DNA from 3 places in the Mesorhizobium quangtriensis genome. Region 2 is predicted to be linked to each of the others. Evidence: predicted binding sites of a transcription regulator. Region 2 holds the regulator's gene; each other region holds the start of a gene.
The links. Region 2 encodes PhoB, which activates phosphate uptake and scavenging genes when phosphate is short. Its sites were predicted from a motif close to TGTCATNNANCTGTCAT; they were not measured.
Positions count from the first base shown of each region.

Region 1: a site for PhoB is predicted at 5,109-5,125, ahead of ABMA32_RS17035 (RNA degradosome polyphosphate kinase). Genes of this name have one in related genera too.
Region 3: a site for PhoB is predicted at 2,656-2,672, ahead of ABMA32_RS16785 (LTA synthase family protein). Genes of this name have one in related genera too.

Region 1 is NZ_JBEBMF010000003.1:257,874-264,467, reverse strand. It holds gene fumC (class II fumarate hydratase) at 1-257, shown strand, start outside; gene ABMA32_RS17050 (DoxX family protein) at 373-789, shown strand; gene ABMA32_RS17045 (DoxX family protein) at 919-1,404, shown strand; gene ppx (exopolyphosphatase) at 1,326-2,837, opposite strand; gene ABMA32_RS17035 (RNA degradosome polyphosphate kinase) at 2,834-5,041, opposite strand; gene ABMA32_RS17030 (zinc-finger domain-containing protein) at 5,201-5,446, shown strand; gene ABMA32_RS17025 (FAD-dependent monooxygenase) at 5,456-6,594, shown strand, end outside.
Region 2 is NZ_JBEBMF010000002.1:1,018,639-1,025,232, reverse strand. It holds gene pstC (phosphate ABC transporter permease subunit PstC) at 1-1,357, shown strand, start outside; gene pstA (phosphate ABC transporter permease PstA) at 1,360-2,745, shown strand; gene pstB (phosphate ABC transporter ATP-binding protein PstB) at 2,810-3,625, shown strand; gene phoU (phosphate signaling complex protein PhoU) at 3,672-4,379, shown strand; gene phoB (phosphate regulon transcriptional regulator PhoB) at 4,405-5,094, shown strand; gene ABMA32_RS13480 (ROK family protein) at 5,109-6,350, opposite strand; gene xylF (D-xylose ABC transporter substrate-binding protein) at 6,590-6,594, shown strand, end outside.
Region 3 is NZ_JBEBMF010000003.1:210,307-216,900, reverse strand. It holds gene fabF (beta-ketoacyl-ACP synthase II) at 1-268, opposite strand, end outside; gene ABMA32_RS16800 (acyl carrier protein) at 308-544, opposite strand; gene fabG (3-oxoacyl-[acyl-carrier-protein] reductase) at 745-1,482, opposite strand; gene fabD (ACP S-malonyltransferase) at 1,537-2,478, opposite strand; gene ABMA32_RS16785 (LTA synthase family protein) at 2,775-4,604, shown strand; gene rpsF (30S ribosomal protein S6) at 4,884-5,372, shown strand; gene rpsR (30S ribosomal protein S18) at 5,372-5,620, shown strand; gene rplI (50S ribosomal protein L9) at 5,829-6,410, shown strand.

The DNA of each region.
Region 1 (6,594 bases), on a different contig from region 2:
CTGCCGTCTCCTTCACCGACAATTGCGTCGTTGGAATCGTGCCGCGCGAGGACAACATCAAGGCCGCACTCGAGCGTTCGCTGATGCTGGTGACCGCGCTTGCGCCCACCATCGGCTATGACAACGCGGCCAAGATCGCCAAGACTGCGCACAAGAACGGCACGACGCTGCGCGAGGAAGCGCTCAGGACCGGCCTAGTCACACCGGAGGACTATGACCGTCTGGTACGCCCGGAGGATATGACCCATCCTGGCTGACGCGTTGGAATGTTCTTCTATTGTGAACGAAGTGTCTGGGAATCTGCATCTTCAGTGAACGACAAGCTGATTGTATATGTCGCTCACTAAGTCCTGCCCTTAACGGAGAATCCAGATGTCCACCGCTACCGCCACCCACACCGGAACATCCAGCAACTCGCTGGCGATCCTCATCGGCCGTGTCCTTCTTTCGATCATGTTCATCGTCGCCGGCTTCGGCAAGTTGACAGCCATCGGCGCGACCGCCGGCTGGTTCGGCAGCATCGGTCTGCCGGTGCCGACCGTCACGGCCGTCGTCGTCGGCCTTGTCGAACTCGTTGGCGGCCTCGCCATCCTCGTCGGCTATCAGACCCGTATCGCAGCCCTTGTGCTGGCGGTGTTCACGGTCGCCGCCACGCTGATCGCCCATACCAACCTCGCCGACCAGGTCCAGCAGTTGTTCTTCCTGAAGAACCTCGCCATCACCGGCGGCTTCCTGGCGCTCGCCGCTGGCGGCGCCGGCGCCTACTCGATCGACGCGCGCCGCGCCTGATCGGTTCACCCCGCGAACACGGAAAAGCCCGGAGCGATCCGGGCTTTTTTGCGCACAAAGAATTTGTCCACGCCGGTCCGTTTGGCTTTATGGTGGGAAGCGTTGCAGCCGCCTCGAACGGAGGTCCCGATGCCTGTCAATGCAGCACTTCTGGCAGCGCGGCTGCTCCTCGCCTTCATCTTCCTGTCATCCGGCATTTCGGTGCTCGCCGACGTCGTAGGCGCGACGGGCTATTTCGCCTCACTCGGCCTCCCCGCCCCTTCCCTTGTCGCTTGGGCCGTCTGCATCTTCGAGATCGTGGCGGGCTTGTCGATCCTGCTCGGCTTCGAGACGCGTCTCTCTGCAATCGCCCTGGCGGCTTTCAGCATCGCGGCCGCCTTCATCGGACACTACGGACAGAGCGTCGGCGATCCCATGCTGGCCTTCATGCACAGCCAAGCGCTGATGAAGGACGCCGCGATCGCAGGCGGGCTGCTGGCGCTTGCCGTCGCCGGTCCGGTCCATGGTCGATCGATGCCCTGCGGCACTGACGCACGTCAGGCGACGATAAGCTCAAGCTTCTTGCCGGAGATTTTTGCCAGTTGCGCAAGGCGGCCGACCGGCCGCTCTCCGTAGAGACCCGCAAGGTCCGACGGTATCACCAGCACCAGCGTCCCATCGGCGCGCTTCTCCCACCGCAACCGCGGCATGACGCCAGGCATCGACGCCGTCAGCAGGTAGACGACCCGCATCATCGCCGCCAGAAGCCGCGCGCGGTCCAGATAGCGCTGCGTCGCCAGCGCCTTCAGTTCCGGCGCAATCCCGTCGTTGAAAAGCCCGTCATTGCGGAATGCGTTGACCAGCGCAAGAAACAGCCGGCCGGGATGATCGACCCCGATGAATGAAGCATGCGCAATGATGTTGAGGGATTGCGTGCCGCGATACTCCGGATGCGCGCGCCAGCCGATGTCGGCGAGCAGGCAGGCAGCATGCCTGTAACGCGCCTCCTCCTCCGTCTCGGCGATCTCGAAAGCGCGCAGGGTCTCGGTCGTCCACTCGACGAGTTCATGGGCATGCGTCACCGAACGAGCACGCAGAAGCGCCAGTTCTTCCGCAGCGGAAATCAGCGGGTCCTTGCGCCGCTCCTCCTCACTCAGCAGCGAATAGAGGAACCCTTCACGCACGCCGAGCGCCGACACGACGATTTCGGACGGCCGCATGGCCTGGATGATCTCCAGAAGAACGATCGCACCATAGGGCAGCAACGCGCGTCGTACCTTGGATACTCCTTCGATGCCCTTGATCTTGTCGATGTCACCGCGCGCCACCTTCTGCAGAAAGGGAACGGCGTTCGCGATATTCATCTCGTAATGATGCATCACCGCCAGCGGGTAGCCGGTGGTGATCATGTGCAGGCGGGCAAGGTTTCGCCAGGTGCCGCCGACCGCGTAGAACGGCCTGCCCTCGCCTTCGTGCAGCAGGTCGGCACGCGCGATCTGCTCGCGCGCAATCTTCGCCGCGGTAGCCAGAGAGGACTTCGCCATGTCCTGCAACCGCAATCCGCCCAGCGGCAGCGTAATGCCTTCCCCGATCGCCTCGCCGTCGACATCGACCAGCTCAAGGCTGCCGCCGCCGAGGTCGCCGGCGATACCGTCGGCCGGATGGAAGCCGGAAATCACGCCGAGCGCGGAATAATAGGCTTCCTCGCGACCCGACAGGACCCGGACCTGGGTGCCAAGAACCTCTTCGGCGCGGTGGATGAAATCGGGGCCGTTCTCTGCCTCGCGGGCAGCCGCCGTGGCGATAACGTAGAGGTTTTGCGCGCCCGCCTGTTCGGAAAGCGCTCTGAACCGCCGGAACTCCTCCATGGAGCGGGTCACCGCTTCGGGGTCCAGCCTGCCGGTCGTGACCAGCCCACGCCCGAGGCCGGCCAGCATCTTCTCGTTGAAGAGCGTGGTCGGCGAGCGGGCGACGCCCTCATAGATGACGAGACGGATCGAGTTCGACCCGATGTCGATGACGGAGAGCGGCCTGCGATCCTGCAGCCGCCCCTGGGAAAGCGCAATCATCCGGCCTTGGACGCCGCCTTCTTGCGCCGCTTGAACTGGGCGATCTGCTTGGGCGCATGCGATTTCAGCGCGTCGCCACGTCCGGAAAGGCTCGGATTGGTCATGAAATATTCCTGCGCGTTGAACGGTTCCTCGCCCTCGTCCAGCGCGATGCGCCGCGAGGTTCCGTCCGGCAATACTTCATAACTTTGCTGGTTGTCCATGATGTTGCCGAGCATGATCTGGCCGAGAATCTGCTCGTGCACAGTCGGATTCGTGATCGGAACGAGCGTTTCGACGCGCCGGTCAAGGTTCCGCGGCATCAGGTCGGCCGACCCGATATAGACGATCGCCTCGTCGGACGGCAGGCCGTGACCGTTGCCGAAGCAATAAATTCGGCTGTGCTCCAAGAAGCGCCCGACGATCGACTTGACCCGGATGTTCTCGGAGAGTCCGGGCACCTGCGGCCGCAGGCAGCAGATGCCGCGCACGACCAGATCGATCTCCACGCCGGCACGGCTCGCTTCATAGAGCGCGTCGATGATCGCGGGATCGACAAGCGAGTTCATCTTCATCCAGATCTTGCCGGTCCGGCCCGCCCTTGCGTGCTCGATCTCGTCGCTGATGTGGCCGAGAATGCGGCTTCTGAGCGTCAGCGGAGACACGGCGATCTTCATGTTGACCGTCGGCTCGGCGTAGCCGGTAATGAAATTGAATATCTTCGCCACGTCACGCGCCAGGTTCGGATCGCTGGTGAAGAAGGACAGATCGGTATAGATGCGCGCCGTTATGGGATGGTAGTTGCCGGTGCCAAGATGCACGTAGTTGCGCAGCTTGCCGTCCTCGCGCCGCACGACCAGCGACATTTTCGCGTGCGTCTTCAGTTCGATGAAGCCGAATACGACCTGCACGCCGGCGCGCTCGAGGTCGCGCGCCCAGCGGATATTGGCCTCCTCGTCGAAGCGGGCCTTCAACTCCACCAGCGCCGTGACAGATTTGCCGGCCTCGGCCGCGTCCACAAGCGCGCGGACGACAGGGCTGTCGTTGGAGGTACGGTAAAGCGTCTGCTTGATCGCCACCACTTCCGGGTCGCTCGCGGCCTGGCGCAGGAACTGCACGACAACGTCGAACGATTCGTAAGGGTGATGGACGACGATGTCCTTCTCGCGGATCGCCGCGAAGCAGTCGCCGCCATGTTCGCGAATGCGCTCGGGGAAACGCGGATTGTAGGGGGTGAACTTCAGGTCGTCGCGCGGGATGGAAACGATCTCGGATATCTGGTTGACCGCCAGCGGACCGGTCAGCACGCTGATGCGGTTGCCAGCAACGCCAAGCTCTCCCGACACGAAATCGCGCAGTTCTTCGGGAATCTGGCTGTCGAACTCGATGCGGATCACCGAGCCGCGCCGACGGCGTTTCAGTGCCGTCTCGAAAAGGCGCACGAGGTCTTCGGACTCCTCTTCCACCTCGATATCGCTGTCGCGGATGATGCGGAACGTTCCAGAACCCTTGACTTCGTAACCGGGGAAAAGTCGTCCGATGAACAGGTTCACCGTCTCCTCGATCGGGATGAAGCGGATTTCAGACTTGCGATCCGGCAGGCGGATGAAGCGGCGAAGCGCGGTCGGCAGACGCAGGAGCGCGGTCATCCCCTGCCCGTCCTTCAGGTGGCGCAGCTGCAGTGCGATCGAAAAGCCGAGGTTCGGAATGAACGGAAAGGGATGGGCAGGGTCGATGGACAGCGGCGTCAGCACCGGGAAAATCTGCTCAAGGAAATGGTCCTCTAGCCACGCCAGCTCGTCCTTGGACAACTGGCTTGCCGAGATGCTTTCGATCCCCTCCTTGTAGAGAAGCGCAAAAAGGTCCGAGAGGCTCTTCTGCTGGTCCTCCTGCAGGCGCCCGATCTCGACCAGTATCTGTTCCAATTGCTGTTCGGGAGTGCGCCCATCGGGGCTGCGAAGCTTTATCCCCTCGCGCACCTGCCCGGCGAGACCAGCCACGCGCACCATGAAGAATTCGTCGAGGTTGGCGGCCGAGATCGACAGGAAGCGAACGCGCTCCAGCAGCGGATGATGCGGGTTCTGCGATTCCTCCAGGACGCGCCGGTTGAACTGGAGCCACGAGAATTCACGGTTGACGAAACGGTCCGGGTTGCCGGTCACCCCATCGCCTTCGGCAGCAGCAACCGCCGTGAACTCGCTCTGAGCCGGCTTCAATTCACTCATGTCGTCCGCAGCCCCTGCTTCACCGAATACGCCGGTTCTGGCGCAATCTACCCTCTGACAGGCTTTTGCGACAGTTTGATTTCAAAAGGCTTGTAAAGCATAAGGATATGCGACAAACGCTGCCGAACGAACTGGCGGCACAGGCTGACGGAGCATCCCATGGCTGGCGGAACCATTCCCCATTTCCAGAACGACGGCGGCTATCCGGCGATCGATATCGGCGTGAAGGAATTCATGTGCGTCGGGGCCAACCCGCCCTACGACCATCCGCACGTCTTTCTGGACATGGGCGCGGATGCGGAAAAGGTCTGCCCCTACTGCTCCACGCTATACCGCTTCGACCACTCCCTTCACGCCGACGAAACGCGGCCGGCGAACTGTCTCTATCTCGATCAGGCCGCCTGACCGGATTTCATGGCTGAGGCACGGTCGCGGCAGGTCATCATTGCAGGCGGTGGCGTTGCCGGACTAACGGCGGCTCTTTCCTTCGCGATACGCGGCTATCCCGTCAGCGTGTTCGAACGCGCCCCGCGTCTGGACGAAGTCGGCGCGGGCCTGCAGCTTTCCCCTAACGCGACATGCATTCTCGATCGACTTGGCGTACTGTCCGGGCTTCGGAAAGCCGCTGTCCGGCCAGAAGCGGTGGTCCTGCGTGACGCGGCAAGTCTGGCCGAGCTTGGCAGGGTGCCGCTCGGCGCGGCTGCCGAAATACGCTGGAAAGCACCCTACCTGACCGCCCACCGGTCCGACCTGCAGGGCGCGCTTCTGGCGCACGTGCTGCGCGAGCCAGGCATCCAGTTCGTCACCGGTGCCACGGTTCGAGATGCCGCCCCTCACCCACTCGGCGTCACTGTTTCCGTCGAAACGGCAGGTCAGATCGAGAAGGTCTCGGGCATGATGCTGGTCGTCGCCGACGGCGTCTGGTCCGATCTTCGGCGGCTTGCCGGTGCGCGGACGAAGAGTAGCTTTGCGGGACAAGTTGCGTGGCGGCGCACCATACGGGCGGATAGCGCCGCCGGACGTGCTCTCGCAGCGATTGGTGCGGGAGGCGTCGTCAACGCGTTCCTCGCGCCCGGATTCCACCTGATTACCTACCCGGTCAAGGCGGGCAGCGCGCTGAATATCGTTGCCTTCACCAGCGGCCATCTCGCCACCGAGACCTGGGCGGCCACGATGGACAATGCGGTGTTGAAAAGCGCGATGCGCAACACAGCGCCGGCATTGCTCGCCCTCGCCGAGGATGTCGGCGAGTGGACCGTCTGGCCGATTTACAGCATGCCGTCAGGCCCATGGACCGCGCCCTCTGGCATCGCGCTGGTCGGCGACGCGGCGCACGCCATGACCCCTTACGCGGCGCAAGGGGCGGCGATGGCGATCGAGGATGCGGAAACCCTTGCCGGACATGTTCTCGCTCGGCCCAACAGCCTGTCCGCAGCGCTCGCAAGCTGGGAAACCGAACGCAGAAAGCGGATAGAAAAGGTCGCGCGTCGTGGAAGCTTCAATCGCTTCACCTGGCACGCCGCTGGACCGGTCGCCGTTGCCCGCAATCTGGC
Region 2 (6,594 bases):
CGTCCTGTTTCTGCTCGCCCTGTTGTCGGTGGGCTATCAGGTTGGCCTGACGCGGGGGCGTGCCGTCGCCGCGACGGCGCAGCGCACGATGCACTCGCGCCCCAACTACCACGGGCTGATGGTTGCGCTGTGGTGCGCGATCCCGGCCGTCGTGGTGCTGCTCGCCTGGGCGCTCTTCTCCGACAGCATTGCGCTCAGCCACGCACAGTCCTTCCTCCCGCCGGAGCTCGTTGCCGGTGACCCAGCCGCGCTACGCGATACGATGCGCCGCGTCGAGCAGATCGCCAGCGGCTTCGGCGTTGTCGGCGACGTGCAGCCATACGAGCTTGCCGCCGGCGAGGCCCTGCGTTCCTTCCGCATCACGAGTTTCTGGGCGATGATGGTCGCCGCCGCGCTGCTTGGCCTGCTTGGTCTCCTGTTTATGGCCCGCCGCATCGCGCCGAGGCTGAGGGCCCGCAATGAGTTCGAGGGTGCGGTGCGCATCCTTCTCATCGCCTGTTCCGGCGTGGCCATCCTCACTACGGTCGGCATCGTCGCCTCGCTCCTGTCCGAGGCGCTGCGCTTCTTTACATTTGTCAGCCCGATCGACTTCTTCTTCGGGACAGTCTGGAACCCCGGCTTCACCACAACGGGCGAGGCAGGTGGACAATACGGTCTGCTGCCGCTGCTCTGGGGCACGATCATGGTCAGCGCCATCGCCATGGCGGTGGCCATCCCGGTCGGCCTGCTGTCGGCGATCTACATGGCCGAGTATGCCGATCCGCGCGTCCGCGCCGTTGCCAAGCCCATCATCGAGATTCTCGCCGGCATCCCGTCGGTCATCTACGGCGTCTTCGCGCTGATCACGCTCGGGCCGCTGCTCAGCGACCTCGGCGCCCTCGTCGGCATCCAGATTCGCGCCACCAGTGCGCTGACGGCCGGCATCGCCATGGGCCTGATGATCGTCCCCTTCGTCTCGTCTCTCTCCGACGACATCATCACCCAGGTGCCGCGCGCCATGCGTGACGGCTCGCTCGGCATCGGCGCAACCAAATCCGAGACGATCCGCAAGGTCGTGCTCCCGGCAGCGCTTCCCGGCATCGTCGGTGCCTTCATGTTGGCGATCAGCAAGGCGTTCGGCGAGACCATGATCGTGGTGCTCGCGGCCGGTAACGCGCCTGTCCTGCGCTTCAACCCCTTTGACGCCATCTCGACGGTCACCGTCTCGATCGTCAACCAGCTCACCGGCGACACCAACTTTGCCAGCCCGCAGGCACTGGTCGCCTTCGCACTTGGCCTGACGCTCTTCGTCATGACGCTGATCCTCAACGTCATCGCCCTCTACGTCGTCCGCAAGTATCGGGAGCAGTACGAATAGCCATGGCAAACGTGGATACAGCCTCGATGATACCCGGCCGCACACCCGGCGTGGAAAGCAACCAGGACCGGCTCGCCCGCATCCAGAAGGGACTGCGCCGCCGCCGCGCCGCCGAAATGCGCTTTCGCGCCTACGGCGCAGGCGCCGTGGCGCTTGCCGTCGGTTTCGTCATCTTCCTTTTCGGCTCGATCCTGATCCAAGGCATTCCAGCCTTCTGGCAGCCAGCGGCCAACCTGAAGGTCACCTTCGATCCTGCCCTCATCAAGGTCGATCCCAAGCCCGTGCAGCAGCCGGGCCAGTCCGAAGCTGAGTTCCGCCGCGCCACGCTCGACTGGGAGCGCGCCGTGACGATGGTCAACTGGAATCGCGTCATCGAGAACGCGGTGCGCGAGGCCGCGCCCAATGTCGAATTCACCGCGAAGGACGTGCAGGCCTTCGTGTCGCCCAACCAGCGCTTCGTGCTGCGTGACATGTTCGTCAGGGATCCGGGCTTGTTCGGCCAGACGGTCGAAGTCGAGCTACTGCTTTCGGCCAATGTCGACAACTGGCTAAAGGGCAACATCGACCGCTCGCTCGCGGACGACCGCCAGCAGCTTTCGCCCGGCGCGCGCGCTCTGGCCGACACGCTCTATGCGGACGGCACAGTGCGCATGATCTTCTCCTACGTGTTGTTCACCAACGCGGACTCGCGCGCCGCTCCGGCCGAGGCCGGTCTGCTTGGCGCCTTCATCGGTTCGCTCTACATGATGCTGATCGTGATTATCCTCGCGGTGCCGATCGGTGTCGCCGCTGCGATCTACCTCGAGGAATTCGCGCCGAAGAACAAGCTCACCGACCTGATCGAGGTCAACATCAACAATCTCGCTGCGGTGCCTTCGATCGTGTTCGGTCTGCTCGGAGCGGCGGTCTTCATCGGTTATTTCCGTATGCCGCTGTCTGCTCCGGTTGTCGGCGGTCTGGTGCTGGTCCTGATGACGCTGCCCACGATCATCATCGCCACGCGCAATGCGCTCAAGGCGGTGTCGCCGTCGATCCGGCAGGCCGCACTCGGCCTTGGCGCATCGAAGACGCAGATGGTGTTTCATCACGTCCTGCCAATCACCTATCCGGGCATCATGACCGCCACCATCATCGGCGTGGCGCAGGCCATCGGCGAGACCGCGCCGCTGCTGCTGATCGGCATGAACGCCTTTGTCGCCACCCTACCGGCCACGCCGCTCGACCAGTCGACCGCGTTGCCGGTTCAGATCTTCCTCTGGGAAGGCAACGAGAACCGCAACTTCTTCGAGCCGCGCACCGCCGCGGCCATCATCATCCTTCTGGCCGTCATGCTCATCCTGAACGCGGCTGCGATCTACCTGCGCTCGCGCTTCGAGCGGCGGCAGTAGGACCATGGAGAACCCGACAATGACAGCGATGACCGCAACCGAAGTCGAGGCCGCAGTGGCGCGCATGCAGCCGGCGCAGTCCGGAGCCTTCTCCACCGTCCGTACGCCGGATGCGCATCCGCGCCCGGTCCGCGTGAAAGCGGAAGACGTGCGCGTCTTCTACGGACCCAAGCAGGCGCTCTTCAATGTCTCGATCGACATTCCCGAAAAGGCGGTAACCGCGTTCATCGGCCCGTCGGGCTGCGGAAAGTCGACCTTCCTGCGCTGCATCAACCGCATGAACGACACGATCGAAGGCGCACGCATCGAAGGCAAGATTTCCCTCGACGGCAACGACCTCTACGATCCGAAACTCGACGTGGTGGAACTGCGCGCCCGCATCGGGATGGTTTTCCAGAAGCCGAACCCGTTCCCGAAGACGATCTTCGAGAACGTCGCCTATGGCCCGCGCATCCACGGCCTGGCGCGCAACAAGACCGATCTCGAGGAGATCGTGGTGACCAGCCTCAAGAAGGCGTCGCTGTTCGAGGAAGTGAAGGATCGCCTGCACGAAGTCGGCACCGGCCTTTCCGGCGGCCAGCAGCAGCGGCTGTGCATCGCGCGCACCATCGCGGTGTCGCCGGAAGTGATCCTGATGGACGAGCCTTGCTCGGCCCTCGACCCGATCGCCACGGCCAAGGTCGAGGAACTGATCGACGAGCTCAGGGAGAACTACACGATCGTGATCGTGACGCACTCCATGCAGCAGGCCGCGCGCGTTTCGCAGCGTACCGCGTTCTTCCATCTCGGCGTGCTGGTCGAGGAAGGCCCGACCGACCTGATCTTCACCAGCCCGAACGAGAAGCGCACCCAGGACTACATCACCGGCCGCTTCGGCTGAGCCGAACCGTCGTCGCAGAACACCCGGAACCCGAAAGGCTCCTCCCATGGGCGAACACACCGTTACCTCCTTCGACGAGGAACTCGACCACATCCAGCGGCTGGTTCGCGATATGAGCGACCTCGCTGGCTCGATGGTCGGCGATGCGATCCGCGCGCTTTTGGCTTCCGACAATGCGCTGGCGCAGCGCGTTATCTCCGACGACGTCATCATGGACGCCCGCCAGCGTGAGCTCGACGACCGCTCGATCGCGTTGATCGCGAAGCGCCAGCCCATGGCGCAGGATTTGCGCGCAGTGGTCGGCGCCATCCGCATGGCCGGCGACCTCGAACGGATTGGCGATCTCGCCAAAAACGTTGCCAAGCGGGTCAGTGCCGTCGGCCATGGCGCGACGCCGCGCAACCTCGCCTATGGCATCGAGGACATGTCGCAACTGGTGCTGGATCAGGTTCGCCGCGTCATAGATCGTTATGCCGACCGCGACGCGGAAGGCCTGCGCGCGCTACGCGCCGACGACGAGAAGGTCGACGTGAAATACACGGCGGTCTTCCGCGAGTTGCTGACCTACATGATGGAAGACCCGCGCAACATCACGGCGTGCACACATCTGCTGTTCTGCGCCAAGAATCTGGAGCGGATCGGCGACCATGTGACGAACATCGCCGAAAATGCATACTATGTGGTGACGGGCGAACAGTTGCCGGTCAATCGCCCTAAGATTGACGAGACGCAGCTCTCGGCTCTGGCGGAATAAGGCCCGGACGGCAGGAGATCGACGGATGATTGCGCCGAAGATCATGGTGGTGGAAGACGAGGAGCCGCTCGGCGTGCTCCTGCGCTACAACCTCGAAGCCGAAGGCTATCAGGTCGAGATCGTTACGCGCGGCGACGAGGCCGAGGTCAGGTTGCAGGAACATGTGCCCGACCTCCTCGTGCTCGACTGGATGATCCCCGGCATTTCCGGAATCGAACTTTGCCGTAGGCTGCGTATGCGTCCCGAAACGCAGCGCCTGCCGGTCATCATGCTGACCGCGCGCGGCGAGGAGAGCGACCGCGTGCGCGGCCTTTCCACCGGCGCGGATGACTATCTGGTCAAGCCTTTCTCGACGCCCGAATTCATGGCGCGCGTGCGGGCGCTGCTGCGCCGCGCCAAGCCGGAAGTGCTCTCGTCCGTCCTCAAGGTCGGCGACATCATGCTCGATCGTGAGGCGCACCGCGTCTATCGCAAGAAGAATGAGATCCGGCTCGGCCCGACCGAGTTCCGCCTGCTCGAATTCATGATGCGCCATCCCGGCCGTGTCTTCTCGCGCAGCCAATTGCTCGACAATGTCTGGGGCGAGACGATCTATATCGACGAGCGCACCGTGGACGTGCACGTCGGCCGCCTGCGCAAGGCCGTCAACACCGGCCGCATGCCCGACGTGATCCGCACGATCCGCGGCGCGGGTTACGCGATCCGCGAGGACTGATCGTAAGGTCCTGCCTATGCGATGTCCGCTTGCAGAAGCGGGGACGCGGGATAGCCATCGGCAAAGATCTCCTGGTCGACATAGGTCAGCGCGCGCATGGCGCAGCCCTGCCTGATCAGCGGCAACTCGTCCGGGATCGTGTCGAACGCGATCGCGTCCGAGTGCTGGCCCCCTGCCGTTTCGGCGATCGCTGCGCGGATTGCCGGCTCCAGCAGGTCGAAGGCCGCAGCACCAGCGCCGACGAAGGCGATCGGAGCCGGGTCGATCAGCGCGAACAGGCTGCCGATGCCGTAGCCGATCGCCGTGCCTGCCTTGCGATAGGCTTCGCGTTCCGGCCCCTCGGCCGCGCGTGCCCGCTCGGCCAGTTGCTTCATGTCCTCGGGCTGTACGCCGTCTTCCGGTGTCGAGAGTTCGCTCTTGCCCTGCGCGTTGCGCCAGATCGCGTAGTCGCCAGCATAGGCTTCGATGCACCCGCGGCGGCCGCAACGGCAGAGCGCCCCGTCCGGACGGTGGATAACGTGACCGAACTCGCCTCCGGAAGATCGCGTTCCGGTGAAAAGGTTTCCTTTCAGCACCAACCCCATGCCGATACCGTGCGACAGCAGGATGGCGATGAAATCGGCGCGGTAGCGCGCCGGATCGCGCCAGCGAAGCGCCACCGCCATCATGTTGCAGTCGTTCTCGACTGTCGTCGGTATGCCGAGCTTGCGCTCCAGTATCTCGGCGAAGGGTACATCCTTGTGAGGCGTTATCGGTGACCAGAGCATGGTGCGCGCGTCTGCGTCGGTGATGCCCTGTATGGCGAGCACGATGCGCAGGGGGCGGGCGCGTCCCTCCATCCCGGCCGTCAGCCGGCAAAGCATCGCCACCAGTTCGGCAATCAGGTCGTCGCGCGAGATCGTCGCCGTCGCCAGCGTGCGGCTTTCCTCGGCGATGAGACCTCCCGAATAATTGATCGTCGCCGCTGACAGCTCGTTCAGCGACAGCACGGCGACGATGACCGTCGCGGCTTCGGGATTGAGCGACAGGCCCACCTGCGGCCTGCCGCGGCGGGCGTTGGCATGTTCGCCGGCCTTTGCCTCCGCCAGGATTCCTTCGTCGATCAGATCGGCTGAAATGGCAGATATGGTGGAATGGCTAAGCCTGGTAGTAGAGGCAATTTCGGTGCGCGACGGCTGGCCGGCGCGTCGCACGGCCGCGATCACAAGCCCGCGATTGCGACGCCGCAGATCGTCATGGCGTATTCCAGCCGTCATTTGCCTGTACTCCTCCCGGCTCGCCCGATGATCGCCTGGGCCGCCGAACTATTCCCGGCAAAGCAGACATCGAGCCAGTTTGCCAAGCTCCTTCCGCCGTTCCCCAACTTGGCCTGGCGCCTCCCGAATCGATATTGACAGAAAGTGGCCGATACGCCACTATTTTTTCGAGGCTCGAAAAAAGTCTTCGGGCTGAAACTGAGTGTCACTGTGCGCCCGAGGGCGCAGGGAGGATTGTCATGAA
Region 3 (6,594 bases), on a different contig from region 2:
CTTCGTCGGCAGCCGCGATCCCGTAGACGATGAAGTCCGTGGTCTTGCGCAGTTCCTTGGGCTCCATCACGCTCTCGGGATTGAACGTGCCGTTGGAGCCGTCGCCGCGCGGGATCGAATGGGCGACCTTCGCGGCGTAGTCCGAAATGTCGAACTTGGTGATGCGGGTGCAGGCGGAGCGGCCCGAAAGCAGCTCCCTCCAGCTATGATCCACGCCCGCGCCGAACGGCGAGACGAGACCCAAGCCTGTGATGACGACACGCCTCATCTGTGGCGTCCTCGGAACTGCCGAAACTGCAAGAAAGCGTCAGGCCGACGCTTTGTCGATGAACTTGACGGCGTCGCCGACGGTCAGGATCGTCTCGGCGGCATCGTCCGGGATCTCGACCCCGAATTCCTCTTCGAAGGCCATGACGAGTTCGACCGTGTCGAGGCTGTCTGCGCCGAGGTCGTCGATGAAGCTCGCCTGTTCGGTGACCTTGTCGGCGTCGACGCCCAGGTGCTCTACAACGATCTTCTTCACGCGCTCTGCGGTGTCACTCATTTGGGGCATCCTCGCCTTAATTTATATCTGTCTTCGTTAGCTGCCGGAATGGCGCCAATCAAGCTTTAAAGATAACGCCTCGAAACGGCCCGGGAACGGCCGGGTTCATGTCAAAGCGCCGGATCGGAGGCCGCATTACACGAAAAAAACCCCTTGTCCAAGACCTGAAATAATCTGTGAAGCCGCCGTTACGGCAGGTCTCAGATCATCGCCATGCCGCCATTGACGTGGATTGTCTGGCCGGTGACGTAACCCGCCTCGTTGGAAGCAAGGTAAGCCACGGCCGACGCCACTTCCGGTCCCGTGCCCATGCGCTTCGAAGGGATCGCGGCCATGATCGCCTCCTTCTGCTTGTCGTTCAGCTTGTCTGTCATGGCCGATTCGATGAAGCCCGGAGCCACGCAGTTGACGGTAATCGACCGGGTGGCGATTTCCTGCGCCAGCGACTTGGAGAAGCCGATCATGCCGGCCTTGGAGGCGCAATAATTGGCTTGGCCAGGATTGCCGGTGACCCCGACGACCGAGGTGATGTTGATGATGCGGCCAAAGCGGCGGCGCATCATCGGATGGGTGAGTTCGCGGGTCAGCCGGAACACAGCGCCCAGATTGATGTCGAGAACCGCATCCCAGTCGTCGTCGGACATGCGCACGAAAAGGCCGTCCTTGGTGATGCCGGCATTGTTCACGAGGATATCCACGCCTTCGAGCTCAGCCTCGGCCTTCTGGCCCAGCGCCTTGACCTCGTCGCGGTTCGACAGGTTGGCGGGGAAAAGCTTGACGCGATCCCCGAGCTTTGCGGCCAGAGCCTCCAGCTTCTCGACCTTCGTCCCGTGCAGGCCGACGATGGCTCCCTGCGCGTGCAGCACCTCGGCGATAGCCTCGCCGATGCCGCCGGATGCTCCCGTCACGAGTGCCTTGCGGCCGGTCAGTTCGAACATGCTTTCGCTCCAGTCCTTGAGAGAGCACTCCCTTGATAGGGGTAGTGGCTTGATTCAGTTCAGGGCGGCCACCGCCGCTTCCACGTCCGCCGGAGTACCGACATTGGCGGTGGCCATATCCCTGTTGATGCGGCGCGCGAGGCCCGAAAGTACCTTGCCGGAGCCGACTTCATAAAGCGTCGTGACGCCGTTCGTGCCGAACCACTCCACCGTATCGCGCCAGCGTACCCGGCCGGTGACCTGCTCGACCAGCCGTTTGGCGATCTCATCTGGGTCGGTAAGCGGCTGAACGACGACGTTGGCGACGACCGGCACGGCAGGCGCGTTTTTCGTGACCTTGGCCAGCGCCGCGCGCATGGCGTCGGCCGCCGGGCCCATCAGGGCGGAATGGAAGGGCGCGGATACCTGCAGCATAAGCGCACGCTTGGCGCCCTTTTCGGTGCAGAGCTTGGCGGCGCGCTCGACGGCGGCCTTCTCGCCGGAAATCACCAACTGCCCGCCGCCATTGTCGTTGGCGATCTGGCAGACCGAATTTTGTGCAGCCTCCGCGCAGGCTGCCGCCACGTCCGGCTCCTCAAGCCCGATGATTGCAGCCATAGCGCCGACGCCGGCCGGGACGGCCGCCTGCATTGCGTTGCCACGAATGCGCAGGAGACGCGCCGTGTCGCCGATCGAGAAGGTGCCGGCGGCAGCCAGGGCCGAATATTCGCCGAGCGAATGGCCGGCGACGAAGGCGACCTTGTCCTTTAGGACAAAACCACGCGCTTCGAGCGCCCGTATCGCCGCCATCGACACCGCCATCAAGGCTGGCTGCGCGTTGGCGGTCAGGGTCAGCGTCTCCTCCGGCCCTTCCCAGATCACCTTCGACAGTTTTTCGCCGAGTGCCTCATCGACCTCGTCGAAGACGCGCCGGCCTTCGGGGAATGCGTCAGCCAGATCCTTGCCCATGCCGACGGTCTGGCTGCCCTGCCCCGGAAAGGTGAATGCTATCGCCATGCTCTGATCTTGGCTCCTTTTACCGCTTGCCTCTGAAACAAGCCGCTTGCGCAAGTCAAGTGCAGCCTTTGCCCGCCAAATAGCGCCGTTCATACGGCGTTCATTGTGCAACTGCGAAAAAATGTGATGCCGGCTACCCAATTGCCGCCACAGGGGCTGGCTTTTTGTGACGGAACCATGACAGAGAAATGACGTTCTATCGCCTACCGAGGAACCATAAGTTGGCAAATCAGAACCTGATCGAAGAGCCGGCAGGGGAAACCTGCCGTCCCCGGAAGAGCGGGCCCTTGCGCCGGATGCTCGAGTGCGGTGGCGTATTGCTTGTTACCGTCATTCTTTCAGCCGCTCTCGTCTTCCTGATCGAACTCATCGCTCGCGGCTCCTGGCAGCACACCGTGGATTTCTTCAGCCAGCCGTTCAGGCCGGGCTGGACCACCGTCGTCCTGTTTGCGCTTCTGTTGATCGGATTCGATGCGCTATTCGGCCGTCGGCATATCAGCCTGCTTTTCATCGCGCCGATCGCGCTTCTTCTTGCGGCCATCGGCAATCAGAAGATTTCGTATCTAGGCGACCCGCTCTATCCGACCGACTTCCTCTACTCGCGCCAGATCATGGAGCTTGCGCCGCTGCTCATCCGCGAGCGGCCGGGCACGGCGGCCGCGATCCTCGCCGGTGGTGCCCTGTCGATCTTCCTGCTGGTGACCGCCTGGCGCTACTGGCGTCGGGTGCGTCCACCGATCCGCTGGCGCATGCGCGCGGCACGGCTCGCCGTTGTCCTGCCGGCGCTAGCCTTCTTCGTCTCGATCATGGATTTCGCGACCTTCTCGTGGACCCGCGACCGCCTGCAGATCATCCCGATCATGTGGGACCAGAAGGAAAACTACGCCTCCAACGGCTTTGCCATCGCGTTTGCGCTGAACGTGCCGATGGCCAAGGTGCTCGCGCCGCCGGCCTACAGTGACGATGTGCTCGACGCCATCGAGCCCGGGTCGACGGGCGTTTCCATGCCCGAGGAGAAGCCCGACATCATCGTCGTGATGAGCGAATCCTTCTGGGATCCGACGCAACTGCCGAAAACCACGATCACGCCCGACCCGATGCCCCATGTTCGCGCCGTACGTTCGGGATCCGTGTTCTCGCCAGAATTCGGCGGCATGACGGCCAATGTCGAATTCGAGGCGCTGACGGGTTTTTCCAACGCCTTCCTGCCCTATGGCAGCATCCCATATCAGCAATATGTGCGCGGTGCGGTGCCCTCGCTCGCCAGCTTCTTCCGCGCCGAAGGCTATGAAACGACGGCCATGCATCCCTTCGAGGGATGGTTCTGGAACCGCGAGCATGTCTACGACGCCTTCGGCTTCGACCGCTTCCTGTCGATTGAGAAGCTGCCGCCGATGCGCTCTCGCGGGCCGCTTGTGTCGGACGATTCTCTGACCGACGAGATCATCCGCCGCGCCGACGCTGCCGAGCGGCCGTTCTTCACCTTCGCCGTCAGCCTGCAGGGACACGGCCCCTATGAGCCGAACCGCTATACCGATCCGAGCGTGAAGGTCGAATCGGTGGCCAGCTACTGGACCGGCAAGTCGATCCAGACCTATGCCGAGAGCATCGCAGACGCCGACCGCAGCTTCCAGCGTCTGATCGACTGGGCGCAGAAGCGCGAGCGGCACACGGTCCTCGTGTTCTTCGGCGACCATCTGCCGCCGCTCAACCAGGCCTATACCGAGACCGGCTTCATGGCCGGGCCGGTGCCGGATCGGCGAGAGGAGGCCGCAAAACTCGCACAGCACCGGGAAACGCCGCTGGTCGTCTGGTCGAACAAAAATGGTCCGATGAAGGACATCGGCTCGATCAGCCCGTCGCTGATTCCGCTGAAGCTTTTCCAGGCGGCGGGCATCGAGCATCCCTACTATACCGGCTTCCTCGGCCGCGTGGATGCGGAATACGACGTCATCGAGCGGCATGTGCTGATCGCACCAACCGGCGCGACACAGGATTGGTCGCAGCAGAAGCTTGTCGACCCGCTGATCAACGACTTCCGCCTGCTGCAATACGACGCGATGTTCGGAAAGCAGCGGACAACGCCGCGCTTCTTCCCCAACCTGCCCAAGCCGACGGGGGTTTAGTCGACTGTTCGAATTGGCGCCGGCGGGCTTGCCATATCCCCCCTTCCCCTGTATGGACCGCCGCAATCTGCCGGTCCTGCTGGGGGCTGAACGGAGGGTTGGGGTTCGCCCCTCATGAAGCCAGAAGCGCTTCGGCCTCCCGTGTCTCCGCTCTCGACCGTCTCGAAGATGCGCCTTTCTCTTCCTGAGGCGGCCTAAAGGCCCTCGAAGGATTGGACAAGTCGCAGAGGCTTAGCCGCGGGAACCGGACAGGGACGTGAAACGAAAGGCAAAGAACAAATGGCACTATACGAGCATGTGTTCCTTGCCCGGCAGGATCTGTCGCAGCAACAGGTCGATGCACTTGTCGAGCAGTACAAGGGCATTGTCACCGAGCATGGCGGCAGCGTTGGCCGGGTCGAGAACTGGGGACTGAAGTCCCTCACCTACCGCGTCAACAAGAACCGGAAGGCATACTACACGCTTATGGACCTCACCTGCCCGCCGGCAGCCCTGAAGGAACTCGAGCGTCAGCAGGGCCTCTCCGAGGACATCCTGCGCTTCATCAGCATCAAGGTGGAGAAGCACGAGGAAGGTCAGTCGGCCATGCTGCAGAAGCGCGAAGAGCGCTCCGAGCGTGGTGATCGCGGCGGCTTCGGCGACCGTGGCCCGCGTTCGTTCGGCGATCGGGACCGTGGTGATCGTGGCGACCGTGGCCCGCGTTCGTTCGGTGACCGTGATCGTGGCCCGCGCCCGCCTCGCGACAACTCTGAAGGAGCTGCAGAATAATGGTCGACATCAACCAGATCCCGACCCGGCGTCCGTTCCACCGCCGCCGCAAGACCTGCCCCTTCTCCGGCGCCAACGCCCCGAAGATCGACTACAAGGACGTGCGTCTCCTCCAGCGCTACATCTCCGAGCGCGGCAAGATCGTTCCGTCGCGTATCACGGCTGTCAGCCAGAAGAAGCAGCGCGAACTCGCCAAGGCGATCAAGCGCGCGCGCTTCCTTGCGCTGCTTCCCTACGTGGTGAAGTAAGGCCAATTCCGGCGCGGGCTTTGTCCGCGCCGGCCCCTTCCGCGACGGGCGCGACAGGTGGACAGTCAAATCCCGGGTTGGGTTTCGGCAGAACGCCGGACCCTAACTGCCTGACGGGCAGGACAGCGAAACCAGCGCTCCCGGCGCATCTTTGCTTCCTGACCTCGTCTTTTGATTCAAGCCCTTTGGGCATCGAAAGGACAAAACCATGGAAGTCATTCTTCTCGAACGCATTTCCCGCCTCGGCCAGATGGGCGAGACCGTCAACGTCAAGGACGGCTACGCCCGCAACTTCCTGTTGCCGAAGGGCAAGGCGCTGCGCGCCAACGAAGCCAACAAGAAGAAGTTCGAGGGCCAGCGCGCCCAGCTCGAAGCCCGCAACCTCGAGCGCAAGTCGGAGGCCAGCACGGTCGCCGAGAAGCTCGACGGCAAGAGCTTCGTGATCGTCCGCTCCGCCGGCGAAACCGGCCAGCTCTACGGCTCGGTGTCGACCCGCGATATCGCTGACCTGCTGACCGCCGAGGGCTTCACCGTCTCGCGGAACCAGGTCGAGCTCAACCAGCCGATCAAGACCATCGGCCTGACCAACGTGGCGATCGCGCTGCATCCGGAAGTCGAGGTCACCGTGACGCTCAACATCGCCCGCTCGACGGACGAGGCCGAGCGCCAGGCCAAGGGCGAGACGCTGACGACGGCCGAAGCCATCTACGGCGACGACATCAACGAGAACGCACGGCCGGACGCCTTCTTCGACCCGAACGCGGACGAAGAGGCAGGCGACGAGGCCTGATCGGCTTCTTCACCAGCAAGGAATGAAAAGGCCCGGGTTCGCCCGGGCTTTTTCTTTTGTTTGGCGACGGCAGCGCCTGTGAGTTGGCATGATCCCTGATGCAGCTTTTGTGCCACAGGGAACTTTTCAAACCGCGACAAATTGGGCAGACTGGTCAACCGTTCGTGATGGGAATGGGACTTCT